2 regions of the Limimaricola variabilis genome follow, and region 1 is predicted to be linked to the other one. Evidence: riboswitches for the same ligand, from Rfam matches in the RefSeq annotation. Region 1 holds a riboswitch; the other holds the start of a gene.
The links. Region 1 has a riboswitch for cobalamin ahead of T8T21_RS10165 (CbtB domain-containing protein). Riboswitches for the same ligand answer to the same signal wherever they lie in the genome.
Positions count from the first base shown of each region.

Region 2: it holds a riboswitch for cobalamin, as region 1 does, so the genes downstream of both, T8T21_RS19795 (hypothetical protein) here and T8T21_RS10165 (CbtB domain-containing protein) in region 1, are expected to answer to the same signal.

Region 1 is NZ_CP139691.1:2,045,999-2,053,567, forward strand. Features, by position in the region: gene T8T21_RS10160 (chromosome segregation SMC family protein) at 1-1,544, opposite strand, end outside; cobalamin riboswitch at 1,696-1,917, shown strand; gene T8T21_RS10165 (CbtB domain-containing protein) at 1,952-2,122, shown strand; gene T8T21_RS10170 (CbtA family protein) at 2,133-2,819, shown strand; gene T8T21_RS10175 (DUF1636 family protein) at 2,816-3,145, opposite strand; gene cobW (cobalamin biosynthesis protein CobW) at 3,191-4,255, shown strand; gene T8T21_RS10185 (GNAT family N-acetyltransferase) at 4,252-4,704, shown strand; gene T8T21_RS10190 (hypothetical protein) at 4,707-4,889, opposite strand; gene cobN (cobaltochelatase subunit CobN) at 4,968-7,569, shown strand, end outside.
Region 2 is NZ_CP139695.1:80,824-88,392, forward strand. Features, by position in the region: gene T8T21_RS19780 (FecCD family ABC transporter permease) at 1-837, opposite strand, end outside; gene T8T21_RS19785 (ABC transporter substrate-binding protein) at 888-1,835, opposite strand; gene T8T21_RS19790 (ABC transporter ATP-binding protein) at 1,839-2,633, opposite strand; gene T8T21_RS19795 (hypothetical protein) at 2,630-2,908, opposite strand; cobalamin riboswitch at 3,018-3,236, opposite strand; gene T8T21_RS19800 (hypothetical protein) at 3,437-4,630, opposite strand; gene T8T21_RS19805 (NADH dehydrogenase ubiquinone Fe-S protein 4) at 4,627-5,229, opposite strand; gene T8T21_RS19810 (HdeD family acid-resistance protein) at 5,248-5,859, opposite strand; gene T8T21_RS19815 (ATP-dependent Clp protease ATP-binding subunit) at 5,914-7,569, opposite strand, start outside.

The DNA.
Region 1 (7,569 bases):
TCCAGAAGCTGCGTGCCCTCGCTGCCGCTGCGCTCGACCAGCCGGGCGAGACCGGCAACCTCGGCGCGCAGCGCCTTGGCCTCGCCTTCGACGCCAGAACGCGCAGCACGCGTCTCCGCCTCGGCCGATTGTGCCTCGGCGCGGGCGGTCTCGGCTTGGGCAAGGTCGCGCTCGGCGGCCTCGGCAGCCTCTCTCGCGGCCCGCTCCGCCTCGGCGGCCCGGCCCAGCGCCGCACCGGCCTGCGTCGCCGCCGTGCCGGCCTGATCGAGCTGCGCCTTGGCCTCGCTTGCGGCTTCGGCACTCTTGGCGATGCGCGCGCGGGCCTCGGCCACCATGCGCTGCGCCGACTGGTGCCGGGCCGAAAGCCGGGCGGTGTCCTCGGTGCGCTGGCCCTGGGCGCGCTCCGCCTCGGACAGGATCTCGCCCGCCTCAAGCGCGGCCTCCTCGGCTTGGGCGAGCCGCGCCTCGTGGCCCTGGCCGGCCTGCGCCAGCTCGGCGGCCTCGGCCTCCAGCGCGCCCATCGTCTCGCCGGCGTCACGGTCGAGCACGCCTTCGCGCTCCATGTCGCGGTCGATCTGTTCGATCCGCGCGCCGAGCGCGCGGATCGCGCCGCGCGCGCGCTTTTCCTGGTCGAGCAGCCGGTCGCGTTCGGCCTCCTGGCGGTTCAGGACGGCATTGGCCACCGTCGCCTCCTCGCGCAGCGGCGGCAGCGCCGCCTCGGCTTCGGCACGCACAGCGACCGACTTGCCCGCCTGGGCATCGGCGCGGGCGGCGGCCTGTGCGAGCTCGCGCAGTTCCTCCTCGGCGGCGCGGCGCATCGTCTCGGAGGCGTTCCAGCGCAACCAGAGCAGCAGCCCCTCGGCCGCGCGCAGCGCCGTGCCGATCTCGCGGTAGCGTGCCGCCGTGCGGGCCTGCCGCGCCAGGGTCGCGAGCTGCGCCGCCTGGCTTTCGACGACGTCGTCGACGCGGGCGAGGTTCGCCTCGGCGCCGCGCAGCTTCAGCTCGGCCTCGTGACGGCGCTGGTAGAGACCGGAGATGCCCGCCGCCTCTTCGAGGATGCGGCGCCTGGCCGTCGGCTTGGCATTGATCAGTTCGGCGATCTGCCCCTGCCGGACCAGCGCCGGCGACTGCGAACCGGTCGAAGCGTCGGCGAAGAGCATCTGCACGTCGCGGGCGCGCACTTCCTTGCCGTTGAGCCGGTAGGCCGACCCGATGTCGCGGGTGATCCGGCGCACGATCTCGAGCGTGTCGGCATCGTTGAAGGCGGCCGGTGCCAACCGCTCGGCATTGTCGATCGAGAGCGTGACCTCGGCATGGTTGCGCGCGGGCCGGGTGGCGGCACCGGCAAAGATCACGTCCTCCATGCCGCCCCCGCGCATCGCGGTGGGGCGGTTCTCGCCCATCACCCAGCGCAGCGCCTCCAGCAGGTTCGACTTGCCGCAGCCATTCGGACCGACCACGCCGGTGAGCCCGTCATCGATCACCAGATCGGTCGGGTCGACGAAGCTCTTGAAGCCGTTCAGCCGCAGCCGGGAGAATCGCATGACGCCGCCCTCATTCGCGCTCGTGGTCGCGGCGCTATGCGGGAAAGGCGGCCGCGAAGTCAACGCGCGCGGCCCTTGGCGCGCAGGGTTCCGCCGCGTTTGCCCCGGCGAAGGCCCTCACCTTGACGCTTGACGCGACGGGGTGCGGGCGCGCAAAACGGGGGAGCAAGGTTCCCCGATGCGGCGCGAAGCGCCCGAGGGGAGGAAATCGGGAATGCGGAAGGGGCCGATCCAGTCAGGAGGCCCCCTGCCGCAGCCGCCCCCGCGACTGTGAGCGGTGAGCGTCCCTCCGTAGCCACTGGGCAAAGCCCGGGAAGGTGGAGGGATGCCGCGACCCGCGAGCCAGGAGACCGGCCTGCATGACGAAACCCATGACCCCGTCGGGTGGACGGGACAGGAGATTTGATATGACGACCAAGACCATCGCTTCCTCGGGCGCGCTTTCCGACATCGCCACCATCGCCTTTGCTGCCGTGCTCGGCCTCGGGCTGATCTTCGCCGCGGGCTTCAGCCACGCCGGCGGCATGCATGACGTGGCCCATGATTCGCGCCACGCCACCGGCTTCCCCTGCCACTGATCGCATCGACATGCTGAAACAGATCGGGGCCAGCGCGTTGTTCGCTGGCCTGGCCGCAGGCGTGCTCGCCGCACTTCTGCAGCTGTGGTTCGTCGTGCCCCTCCTGCTGGAAGCCGAACTCTACGAGACCGGCGCGCGGGCGCATTTCACCGATGGCTATGTCGGCTCCGACGCAGGCGCGCCGCCGCTGGGCGACGCGCTCGGGCGGCACATGGGCACGCTCGCCATCAACATCGTGGGCTGGATCGGCTTCGGCTTCGTGCTAGCGGCAGGCTTCGCGCTCGCGGCCCGGCGAGGTGTCGCGGTCGATGCGCGGCGCGGCCTCTTGTGGGGGCTGGGCGGTTTCACGGCCGTGGCGCTGGCGCCGAGCTTCGGGCTGCCGCCCGAGCTTCCCGGCACCGTCGCCGCCGAGATCACCGAGCGCCAGACCTGGTGGGCCTTCACCGTGGTCGCGACGGCGCTGGGGCTCGCCCTGATGGCCTTTGGCCGTGGCACTGCCTGGCTCGCGGGCGGGATCGCGTTGATCGCCGCGCCGCATCTGATCGGCGCGCCGCATCTCGATCGATACTTCGGCGCCGCCGCGCCGGAACTGGCAGCGCTGTTCTCGACCCGCGCGCTGGGCGTCTCGGCGGCCGCATGGGCCTTTCTCGGGCTGGCGGCCGGTTGGATCTGGTCGCGCGAGGCGCAGCGGGCCTAGCCCGGGATGCGCCCGATCAGGCAATGTCGGAGCTGCCCCAGCGGCCGCGCATCCGCGATGTCGCCGGACTCGGTCTCGGCATAGAGATCGGCAAGCTTTCGGATCTCGGCCGCCTGCGTGGCCGGATCCACCCCCGCGAAGAGATAGGCCGTCTTGCCATGGCCCCGGATCGACAGGGCGACGGGCGAATGGCAGACATTCAGGCAATCGACGAGCCGCAGCTCGACCCCCTCGCGCAGCCCGACGCGCACCGCATCGGCCAGAGCCCCTCCGCTGGGCGCCATGCCCGGCGCGGCGCAGGTCGCGCAGATCGTGATGCGGTCCATGTCCACCCCCGGCGTCGTCACGCCGACCAGTAACGGAAGAACCCGATGCCCGCCAAGATCCCCGCTACCGTCGTCACCGGCTTTCTCGGCGCCGGAAAGACCACACTGATCCGTCATCTACTCGAGAACGCCAAGGGCAAGCGCATCGCGCTCGTGATCAATGAGTTCGGCGATCTCGGCGTCGATGGCGGCATCCTCAAGGGATGCGGCATCGAGAACTGCCGCGACGAGGACGTGGTCGAGCTGTCGAATGGCTGCATCTGCTGCACCGTGGCCGACGACTTCATCCCGACCATGGAGAAGCTGCTCGACCGCGACGAGCCGGTCGACCACATCGTGATCGAGACCTCCGGCCTCGCGCTGCCGCAGCCGCTCATCCGCGCCTTCAACTGGCCCGGCATCTCGACCCGCGTCACCGTCGACGGCGTCGTCACCGTGGTCGACGGGGAGGCGGTGGCCGAGGGTCGGTTCGCCCATGACGTCGCCGCGGTCGACGCCCAGCGCGCCGCCGATGACGGCCTCGACCACGAAACGCCGCTCTCGGAGCTGTTCGAGGACCAGATCGCCGCCGCCGACATGATCGTGGTCAACAAGACCGACCTGCTGGAGCCTGCCGAGGCCGAGGCGCTGGCCGCCAAGCTGAAGGCGGAGGCCCGCGAGGGCGTGCAGGTGGTGCGTGCCACGATGGGCGCGCTTCCCGTCGAAGTGCTGCTGGGTCAGGGCGCGGCCGCCGAGGCCGACATGGAGGCGCGCCACGAGGTGCATCATCACCACGATCACGACGACGAGGATGACGATCATCACGACGCCGCGCATCACCATGGCCATGACGAGTTCGAGAGCTTCGTCGTCACCCGGCCGGAGGTGAGCGATCCGAAGGCCTTCGCCGCGCAGGTCGCCAAGGTGATCCGCGCGCATGACATCCTGCGCCTCAAGGGCTTCGTCGCGGTGGCGGGCAAACCGATGCGGCTGACGCTGCAGGCGGTGGGCCCCCGCGTCGACACGCATTTCGACCGGCCCTTCGGTAGTGACCCGCGTGAGACGCGGCTCGTGGTGATCGGCGAGGCGGGGCTGGACCGCGCGGCGATCGAGGCCGCGCTGGCGGCATGAGCGTCGAGGTGAAGCGGGCGCGCGCGACCGATCCCGGTCCGCGCGCGCTGATCGAGGCGAGCCAGGCGCTGATGCGCTCTCTCTACCCGCCGGAGGAAAACCACTTCCTGGCCATAGAAGCCCTTGAGGCCGCCGATATCCGCTTCTTCGCGGCCTATGACGGCGACACGCCGCTGGGCTGCGGCGCGCTTCACGTGAAACCGGAATACGGCGAGCTGAAATCGGTCTTCGTGGCCGAGGCGGCGCGCGGACGCGGGATCGGCGCGGCCCTACTCGACCGGTTGGAACGGGCCGCGCGCGAAGAGGCGCTGCCGCTGATCCGGCTGGAGACGGGCGACAGGCTGGCCGCCGCCCATCGTCTCTATGCAAGGCATGGCTTCGCCGTACGGGGCCCGTTCGGCGATTATGTCGAGAACGGGTCGAGCGTCTTCATGGAGAAGCGGCTGTGACCTCAGCCCTTGGGGTCGGGCGCTTTCCCGGCCGCCTTCTTCGCGGCGTCCTTCATGCGCTTAAGCAGCTCGGCCTTGTCGTCACGCTTGTCATAGGGGGTCTTCGCGGTGCCGCGCTCGTTGTGCTCGCGGTGCTTGGGCGCGTTGCGGCCCTGACGCGGCCCGCCCGACTTGCTGTAATCCATCATCCGCTCCTGTAACTGGGGGGTGCCGTTCCCTGCCCCAACGCGCGGGGCTTCGCAAGCGTTCACGAAAGGGCCGCCATGCATCTTCTCGCCGCCACGCCGGGCACCGTCTCCGACGGCACCGAGGCCGTCGATCTCGGCCAGACGCCCGGCGATCTCGTCGTCATCTCCGCCGCCGACACCGAACTCGCCGCGCTGAGCGCGGCGCGGGCGCAGATGACGGACGCGCCGGAGCTGCGGCTGGCGAGCCTGATGCACCTGCAGCACCCGATGTCGGTCGACCTGCATCTCGACGACTGCGCCACCGGATCCCGCCTCGTCGTGGCCCGGGTTCTGGGCGGCTCCGGCTACTGGAAATACGGCCTCGTACAATACGCAGCGCGGCTCGCCGAGGCGGGCGTGCCCTTCGTCGCCCTGCCGGGCGACGACAAGCCCGACCCCGAGCTGCGCGAATTGTCGACCGTGAGACCTGCGGATTACGACGCGCTCTGGGCCTATCTCGTGGAGGGCGGCCCCGAGAACGCGCGCGCCTTCCTCGGCTATGCGAAACACATGCTCGACGGCACCGAACCGCCACAGGCCGCCCGCCCGCTGCTGCGCGCCGGGCTCTACTGGCCCGGCCTGGGTATCGCCGATCTGGAAAAGCTCCGGGACGCATGGACAGACGGCGCCCCGGTGGTGCCGGTCGTCTTCTACCGCGCTTTGCTGCAGGGCGGTCAGCTCGCGCCGATCGACCGGCTGGTGCGCGCGCTGCTGCGACAGGGCCTGAACCCGCTGCCGCTCTTCGTGGCATCGCTCAAGGACCCGGTCTCGCGCGACACGCTGGCCGGGCTGATGGAGGTGGCCCCACCCTCGGTGATCCTGAATGCCACCAGCTTTGCGACCGGTGGCGCCACGGCCTCGGAGGATGGCGCGCCGAACCCGCTGGCAGCACCCGAGGCCAACGGCGCCCCGGTGTTCCAGATCGTTCTGGCCTCGAGCAGCGAGGAGAGTTGGGAAGAGGGGCTGGCCGGCCTGTCCGCCCGCGACATCGCCATGAACGTGGCCTTGCCCGAGGTCGACGGCCGCATCCTGAGCCGCGCCATCGGCTTCAAGGGCGAGGCCTTCTTCGACGAGGTCACGCAATGTCGCGTCGCCACCTGGCAACCGCGCGCCGACCGGATCAGCTTCGTGGCCGAGCTGGCCGCGCGCTGGGCGCGGCTGCGCGAGACGCCAGCCACTGCGCGCAAGGTGGCGCTGGTTCTCGCCAACTACCCCAACAAGGACGGACGGCTGGCCAATGGCGTCGGTCTCGACACCCCTGCCGCCACGGTCCACGCGCTCAAGCTGATGCAAGGCGCGGGCTACACGGTTGCGGATCTGCCCGAGGACGCGCAGGCGCTGATGGACCGGCTGATGGCGGGCCCGACCAACTGGCTCACCGACCGCGCCGCGCGCGAAGGCGGCGAGGTGCTGCCGCTGGAGGAATACGAGCGGTATTTCGGCGACCTCCCCTGGGCCGCCAAGAGCCAGATCCTCGACCGCTGGGGCCCGCCGGGCGACGACCCCTTCCTGACCGCCGAGGGCTTTGCCCTTTCGCTGCACCGCTTCGGCAACGCCGTGGTCGGCCTGCAGCCGGCGCGCGGCTACAATATCGACCCGACCGAGACCTACCACTCGCCCGACCTCGTGCCACCGCATCACTACCTCGCCTTCCATTTCTGGCTGCGGCATCGCTGGGGCGCGGACGCGGTGGTTCACATGGGCAAGCATGGCAACCTCGAATGGCTGCCGGGCAAGGCGGTGGCGCTCTCCGAGACCTGCTGGCCCGAGATCGCGCTGGGCGCTACGCCGCATCTCTATCCCTTCATCGTCAACGATCCCGGCGAGGGCACGCAGGCCAAGCGGCGCGCGCAGGCGGTGGTGATCGACCACCTGACGCCACCGCTGACCCGCGCCGAGAGCTATGGCCCGCTGCGCGATCTCGAGGCGCTGGTGGATGAATATTACGAGGCGGCGGGCGTCGATCCACGCCGCATCACCCATCTGCGGCGCGAGATCCTGAGCCTTGCCGAGGCTACGGGGCTCGCTTCGGATGCGGGCTTTTCGGGCCAGGCCGACACCGACCTCGCCAAGCTCGATGCCTTCCTGTGTGAGCTGAAGGAGGCGCAGATCCGCGACGGGCTGCATGTCTTCGGCCAGTCCCCCGAGGGGCGTCAGGAGCGCGATCTGGCCATCGCGCTGGCGCGGGTGCCACGCGGCACGCATCCGGGCGGCGCGTCGCTGCTGCGGGCGCTGGCCGGTGACCTGTCACTGGACTTCGACCCGCTCGATTGCGACATGGCCGCAAGCTGGACCGGCCCGCGCCCCGAGACGCTCTCCGGCGAAGGCAGCTGGCGCAGCCATGGCGACACGGTGGAGCGACTGGAGGAGCTGTGCCAGCGGCTGCTCGACGGCAGGTCCCCTTCCCCCGGCCCCGCCTCGGCTGCCGTTCTGGACGAGATCGAGACCAGGCTCCGCCCCGCCATCGCCGCTTGCGGCCCGGCCGAGGGCCGGGGCCTGCTGACCGGGCTCGATGGCCGCGCCGTGGCACCGGGCCCTTCGGGCGCGCCGACGCGCGGTCGGCCCGACGTGCTGCCGACCGGGCGCAACTTCTACTCCGTGGATGCGCGCGCCGTGCCGACACCCACCGCCTGGGCGC
Region 2 (7,569 bases), on a different replicon from region 1:
GCCGCCCACGACCATACGGGCGACATGCGGGATCATCAGTCCGACGAAGCCGATCACCCCGGAGAACGCCACCATGACCCCGGTCAGCAGGGCGCCCGCGACAAACACCTCGAGCCGGAACCGCGACACCGCGATACCCAGGGTCGCGGCGGTCTCGTCCCCGATCGTCATGGCGTCGAGATCCTGCGCCCTGAGCCAAAGCCACGGGCCGCAGAGCGCGAGCACGAGGGCGGGGAAAGCCAGATGCGACCATTGCGCCAGACCAAGACCGCCCAGCATCCAGAACAGCGCGGTGTGCGAGGCGCGCGGATCGCCGAGGAAGATCATCGCGTTGGCCCCGGCCATCACGATGAAGGACACCGCCACTCCGGCGAGCACCAGCCGTTCTGCCGAGGCCGCGTCCGCGAGACGTGCCACGCCGAGCACCAACGCCATCGCACCGAGGGCGCCGGCGAAGGCGAAGATCGGCACGGTGGCAAGGCCGAGGATCATCCCGGTGTGCAGCAGCGCGGTGATCGCGCCGAAGGCCCCGCCGGAGGAGATGCCGAGCAAATGCGGGTCCGCCAGCGCGTTTCGCGTGACGGCCTGCAAGACCGCGCCCACCAGCGCCAGCCCCGCACCCACAAGCCCGGCAAGGATCGCCCGCGGCATTCTCAAGTCCCAGACGATGGCCTCGTGACCAGCCGGCCAAGTGACCTGGACCAGGCCCGGCATGAGTTGGTTCGCGATGACACCCCAGACCGTCCGGGCCCCAACGGACACCGCGCCGACACCCACGGCGAAAGTGAAGGAGAGCCCGAGCGCCAGAACCGCAAGCCCGAGCGCGGCCGGAAACATACGCGCCCGCCGGGCCGGAGCCCGGCCTGCGATCGACAGGGAGATATCCGTCATCCCCCCGCCTCGGCGAAGGCCCGGGCCAGCACGCCCACCGCCTCGATGTTGCGCGGGCCCGGCGTGGCAGCCACATAGTCGAGGGTGACGAAATTGTCCTCACGCACGGCGGTCATGCCCGCGAAGGCCGGGTTCGATATCAGGAATTCGCGCTTCTGGGCGGCGGTGACCTCGCCGTAATCGACGATCAGGATCATCTCCGGATCGCGCGCGATCACCTCCTCCCAACCGACCGTCGCCCAGCTCTTCTCGAAATCGTCCACGACGTTGACGCCGCCCGCCGCTTCGATGAGCGCGGTGGGCATGGCGTAGCGCCCGGCCGTGAACGGCGTGTCCTCGCCGCTGTCATAGACGAAGACGCGAAGCGGCCTGGCGCCGTTCCCGGCAGCGTCCTTCTGCCGGGCGAGATCCTCGCGCCAGTCGGCTACCAGCCCCTCGGCCCGCTCCGCGACGCCAAAAATCGTCCCGAGGTTGCGAATGTCGGTATAGAGATCCTCGAAGCTCGCCTTGGGCTTCTCCATCACATGCGCGCAGCTCTCGGCGAGTTCGTAGACCGCGATGTCGAAAGGCGCGAGCGTGTCGGGCGTCACTTCGCCGCCGACATTCATGCCGTAGTTCCAGCCGGCAAAGTAGAAGTCGGCATTTGCCCCCAGCAGCACCTCGCGGCCAGGATATTGCGGCGATAGTTCCGGCAGCGTCTCGACATCGGCGCGCAGCCGCTCGTCGAGGGTCTTCCATCCGGAGACACCGGTGTAGCCGACCATGTGATCGCGCAGTCCGAGCGCCAGCATCATCTCGGTCAGGTTGACATCATTCGACACCGCGCGCTCCGGCGCGGCTTCGAAGGTGATCTCCCGGTCGCAGCTCTGCACGGTCACGGGGAAGGCCTGAGCCGCGGCAGGGGCGGCCAGGAGAAAGGCGACAGGAAGGATTCGGAAAGTCATGGGTCAGTAGGTCCGTTCAGAGGCGGCGAGCGAGTAGGTGAAGCGGGTGCGCCCCGAGGGTTCGAGGCGTTCGCGGCGGGCGGTAACGGAAAAAGCGTGGGCCACGGTCGCCGCATCGAGTGCGACATCCGGCGTCCCATGCGCGATTATCTGACCGCGCGAGAGCACCAGCACCTCATCGCAAAGATCGAAAGCGAGGTTCAGGTCGTGCAGGCTGGTGACGATGGTGACATCGAGGCCACGCAGCATCTCCAGCACCTCAAGCTGGTGGCGGATATCGAGATGGTTGGTGGGCTCGTCGAGGATGAGCACCTGCGGCTCCTGCACCAGCGCGCGCGCTACCATCGCGCGCTGTTTTTCTCCGCCAGACAGCGTGCCGAGACGGCGCTCGGCCAGCCCAGCAAGGTCGAGCCGGTGCAGCGCCGCTTCGACGATTCCGGCCTCGCGTGTGCCGGGACCCGAAAGGCCGCGGCGATGCGGCACCCGTCCCAGTCCCGCGATCTCACGCACACTCAGCGCGAAATCCGTCGGTTGCTCTTGGAGCACAGCGGCGACCCGGCGCGCAGCGGCCCGAGGCGTCATGCGCCACAGATCTTCGCCACCGATATGAACCTTTCCGCCATGGGGCCGATGAAACCGGTAGAGCAGCCGCAGCAGCGTCGACTTGCCGGCGCCGTTGGCGCCGACGATGCCCAGCGTCCGACCGGCGGCCAGCTCGAAGCTCACGCCCTTGAGGATCGCCGGCCCATGACGCGGCCCCCAGCTCAGATCGCTGGCGGAGATGGACGCGGCGGTCATTGCCGAACCCGCAGAGCGGCGTGGGTCACGCGGGGCGGGAACACCACCTCGGGTTCAATCCGGAGCGACACGCGGCCGCGCCGTGCGCGCCAGACGACCCGCCGGCCGCAGCCGTCGAGCCGCGTCGTTCCGGTCAGCTCGAAGCCGGGACCGGCGGCCACGGCAGCGAGGTCGACGGCCCGCCCGAGTTGTCTCGACAGTCTATGGGCGCAGCAACAGCTTGCTCGCGAGGTCGCGCCCGCTTTGCAGGTGGTGTTCGATCTGGTCCGGTCCATGCAGCCCTCCGCGCATTCGCGGGGCTTGCGCACAGAGGGACCGGCGATTTCGGTGCGGCAGTTGCCGACGAGCCATCATGGCCTCCTGTCCGGGACACCCCGCCCGGGTTGAGTGACATCAGCGATGGCAGGTCTCCTGACTTGCGGGTCTACGCTTTTCCGAACCTTCCCGGGCTGTGGAACCCAGTGGTCTTCTCGGAAACGCTCGCCGCTCACAGTTGCGGGGGCAGTCACGGATTCGGCGCCTGTTGGCTACACCTCACCGTATTCCCTTTTCATCCCGCGTCGCCCTCAAGGGCCAACGGGAACCATCACCGCAAAGGGATGGCACGCTTTTCCCCTCGAAGGCAATGTCCAATCACGTGCCGGGGGCATCGAAGGCAGGTGATCTTGGAGGAGCGCGTATGCCTGCAATCGGGAGGGTCCGGGTTCTCGGCTTAGGCTGTCCTTGCCCAAGCCGCTAAGCCTCTGACCAAATTCGGAATGCGGTGGAGGAGCGATGTCTGTTTGCCACTGACTGACGGACTGTCAGCCTGCGAATGGCATGCCAAGAAAGGCGATGAGAACTCCAAGCACACCAAGTGCTGCGAAGCCTGTAGCGCCGGCGACGCGGCCAGAAATCCAGTAGCCGGCCGCCGCTACCGCGCTTTGCAGCGCGTAATATCCAGCGAAAGCCCGAGAGGCGATGGTGATGATCTCGAAAACATTCGCAGACCATGTCAGAACGAGACTGATGCCGGCCAGAAGAACGTAGCCGGTTCGCGGGGCGATCTTGCCGCCCGTGAGTTCGTGCAGAAGGCCGCCCGAGCCGGCCGTGTCGGCCACTGCCGCACTGAACTGGGCGGCCAATGCGGCACTTACCAGAAGTGCCGGAAGCACTGGCGCAACCAATTCCATGAGCGAGATGATGGCCGTCTCCCTTTGCGGGATCGTTCCCGCGGGGAAAAGAAAGCTCAGAAGAAGGATGTAGACCATATAGATGCCGGCGGAGACCCACTGCGCGCGGCTCATGGAGGCGATCCGGGTCTGTGGATCATAGTCCTCGCCAAGGTAGCGGGACGTTTCGAAGCCTTGGACCGTAACCAGTAGCCCGAAGATCAGCCACACCGCGTTCCAGCCAGTAGTTTGGATCGGGTTCAAGATTAAATCGCCCGCGGCGAAGCGATCACCGAAATGGATGCCGAGGCCGAGTAGGAGGCCGGCGATGATGGCGAGCTTGAGAGACACGGAAATCTTTTCCAGCCCCTCGAGCGCGGAAAAGCCCCGCGTCCAACCTATGAATGCGATGAAGAGCAACGCGGCAGTGGCAACTATCCGGGCCGTGGCCGGATCGTCATGCGCCGTAAGGCTGACGGAAAAAGCACCCAGCAGGTTCAGGTAGTAGGCGACTGAAACTGCGTAGGCCGTCGCCAGAACCCATGAGGCCGCGCGGTCCAGAACTCGTTCCGCCACGGAGCGCTCTCCGACCTCCGCAATCCGAGCGATATTACGGCGGATGGCCGCCCCGAACAGAATTGCCACTGTGCAAAGCGCCGCCATTGCGATCGGAGCCAGATACCCGAAGCTGGCATCGAGGATCGGACCGATCACGAGAAACCCGCTGCCGATTATCGAAGCGAGGGGTGTCACGGTAGCGCGCCACCCCTTCGAATCGCTAAGACGCGGATGGAAGAGGATGGCCGCGACCAGGCCAGTCGTGGCGATGATCGCGGCGTTGTTCATCCGCTGCCGGCGGGGTCGCGTTTGCCGGCAGCGATGGTCGTGCCGGTCCACGCGGGCGGGTCCGAGGCAGGGAAAGACTCGAGGCAGGCCTCGAGCACGGGGTCCTCAATATCGTTCTGCTCGCCAGCGTTGCTGTTCCAAGCCACCGATGCATCGCCGCCATCCGGAGCAGATGCAATCGTCGGGTGACGCTTGGTCTCGACACCGCGAGTGGCCGCTGTGTCATGACCTTTTTTGCCTGGAGCCTGTTCCCACCAATAGCGCTGTGGAGCGATGCCGGGGTCCATAGCAGGTGCCTCGAGGACGACATACTTCCAATCGTTCCGTTCGGCATGGGCGATGGCGCTGTCCCGATCCGGGAACGTCAGGCGGATCGGGCGGTAGGCGTCCGCACTTGCGGTCCAGCCCATCAGCGGCTCGATCTGCGGCGGCCTGCTCGGTTCGAACTCGAGCACCCAATGCCGGGGCCGCAGCCCGCGCTGCTTGACCGATCGGGCCGGTCGGTAGATGACCGCCATGGGGACATCGGCGGACCGAAGGTCGGTGCCGGGGATCTTCGGCCGGAATGGCGGGCGGTTGTGACGTTGTAGCCGAAACATTGCATTCTCTCCTTTCCCTTACGCGGTTGCACCCGCGTCTGCCTTGAGCCCGCGGCCGCGCAACTTCAGTCCCAGCAGGATCATCACGACGCCGAAGATTGCGGCATAGACGCCGAGGAGCCAGCCGAGGGCCAGAAGGCTTTCCGTCGGGCGGATGGTCAGAAACCACACGACCACGACACCCAGCAGCACCGAGAGGGCTCCGCTGAGACCCAGCCAGATCTCGCCTTCAATCTCCCTGCGCAGCCGGATCGCCGTCGTGATCTCGAGTATGCCCGAGAACACCGACCAGAAGGCGATGCTGGCCCAGAGGAAGACGGCGAGCACCAACGTCGCGACAAAGGGCGTCACCAGCACCACGAGGCCGGTCAGGATGCCCAGGACGCCGCTGACCGCAAGCCATCCCCAGCGTTCACCTTTGCGGATATTCCGCACCGCCGAGATCAGGCCGAAAACGCCATCTGCGAAGGCGAAGGCGCCGAAGACGAGGGTCAGGGTAAAGACCGCCTCGGCCGGCATCAGCCAGGCCAAAACGGCGATGATGAGCGCAACCATGCCTCGCAGAACGAAGGCCCACCAGTTGCGCGACAGAGTGCAGACCGTGTCTGCATCGAAAACCTTGTCGGTCATGGCGTTCTCCTCCTTTCGGTCCCGGCGGCACCCGGGCCGCCGGGAGTTTTCCCATCACTTTGTGGGCGCCTCCTCGGGCGCGCCGCCACTTGCACTTGATGCGTCAGTCTCTGCCGCATCATCTTTCGCGTCGGTGTCTTGAGTATCCGCCTCGGGTTCCTGACGCTCCAGTTTGTCGAAGACGATCTTCTGTTCGTCGCTCGACCAGGAGACGCGGACACGGTCGCCATCCTCGATCCGGCCGCCCAGCAGTTCGCGGGCCAGTTCCGTCTCGAGTTCCGACCGGATGAGACGGCGCAATTCGCGGGCGCCGAATTCGGGCCGGAAGCCCACGGCGGCGAAGTGATCGACGACGCTTTCGTCGTGCTCCACCTCCACGCCCTGCGTGAGCGCCGTGCGGGCGACGCGCTTGAGTTGCAGCTCGACGATCTGCCGGATCTCCGACTGGTTCAGCGAGTGGAACACGATGATCTCGTCGATCCGGTTGATGAATTCCGGCCGGAAGTGGTGCCGGAGCACCTCCATCAGCTCGGCTTTCTGCTTGGTCTCGTCGAATTCCTTCGTGCCCCGCTTCTTCAGGTTCTTCTGAATGATGTCGGAGCCGAGGTTCGAGGTCGCGATAATGATAGTGTTGGTGAAGTCCACCACACGGCCCTTGCCGTCGGTCAGGCGGCCATCATCGAAAACCTGAAGCAGGATGTTGTAGACGTCCGGATGCGCCTTCTCGATCTCGTCGAGCAGGATCACCGAATAGGGCCGGCGCCGCACGCGCTCGGTCAACTGGCCGCCCTCGTCGTAGCCGACATAGCCCGGCGGGGCGCCCACCAGCCGCGCAACGGCGTGCCGCTCGCCGTATTCGGACATGTCGATGCGGATCATCGCGTCCTCGTCGCCATAGATCGTCTCGGCCAACGCCTTGGCAAGCTCGGTCTTGCCGACGCCGGTGGGGCCGAGGAACAGGAAGGTCGCGGTGGGTGCGGAGCCCTCCCGCAGCCCAGCACGGGCGAGCCGCACGGCATCGGAGACCGCGCTGATCGCCTCGTCCTGTCCGATGACGCGCTCGTGCAGCCGGTCCTCGAGTTTCAGCAGTTTCTCGCGCTCCTCGGTGGTCAGCTCGTTCACCGGAACGCCGGTGATCTTGCTGACGATCTGCGCCACGTGATCGCTCCGGACCTCGGCGGTGGCCGAAGCGCGGTCGCGTTTCCACGTCTCCAGGAGTTCGTCGAGCTCGGCCTGCTTTTCCTCGAGCTCGCGTTTCAGCTCACCCGCGCGGTCGAACTGCTTGCGCGCAGCGGCATAGTCCTGCTCACGCTTGATCTGCTCGACCTCGGCCGACAGCTCCTGCACATCGACGGGCCGGGCCGTGGCGGAGATCTTCACCCGCGCTGCGGCCTGGTCGATCAGGTCGATGGCCTTGTCGGGCATGAAGCGGCCGGTGATGTAGCGGTCCGCAAGCTCCGCCGCGGCGATGATCGCCTCGTCGGTGATGGTCACCTTGTGGTGCGACTCGAGCGTGTCGCGCAGCCCGCGCAGGATCATGATGGTCTGCGCAACCGTCGGCTCATCGACATAGACCGGCTGGAAGCGGCGTTCGAGCGCGGCGTCTTTCTCGATATGCTTTTGGTATTCGTTCAGGGTCGTCGCCCCGATCAGGTTCAGCTCGCCTCGCGCCAGCGCCGGCTTGAAGGTGTTGGCGATGTCGAGCCCGCC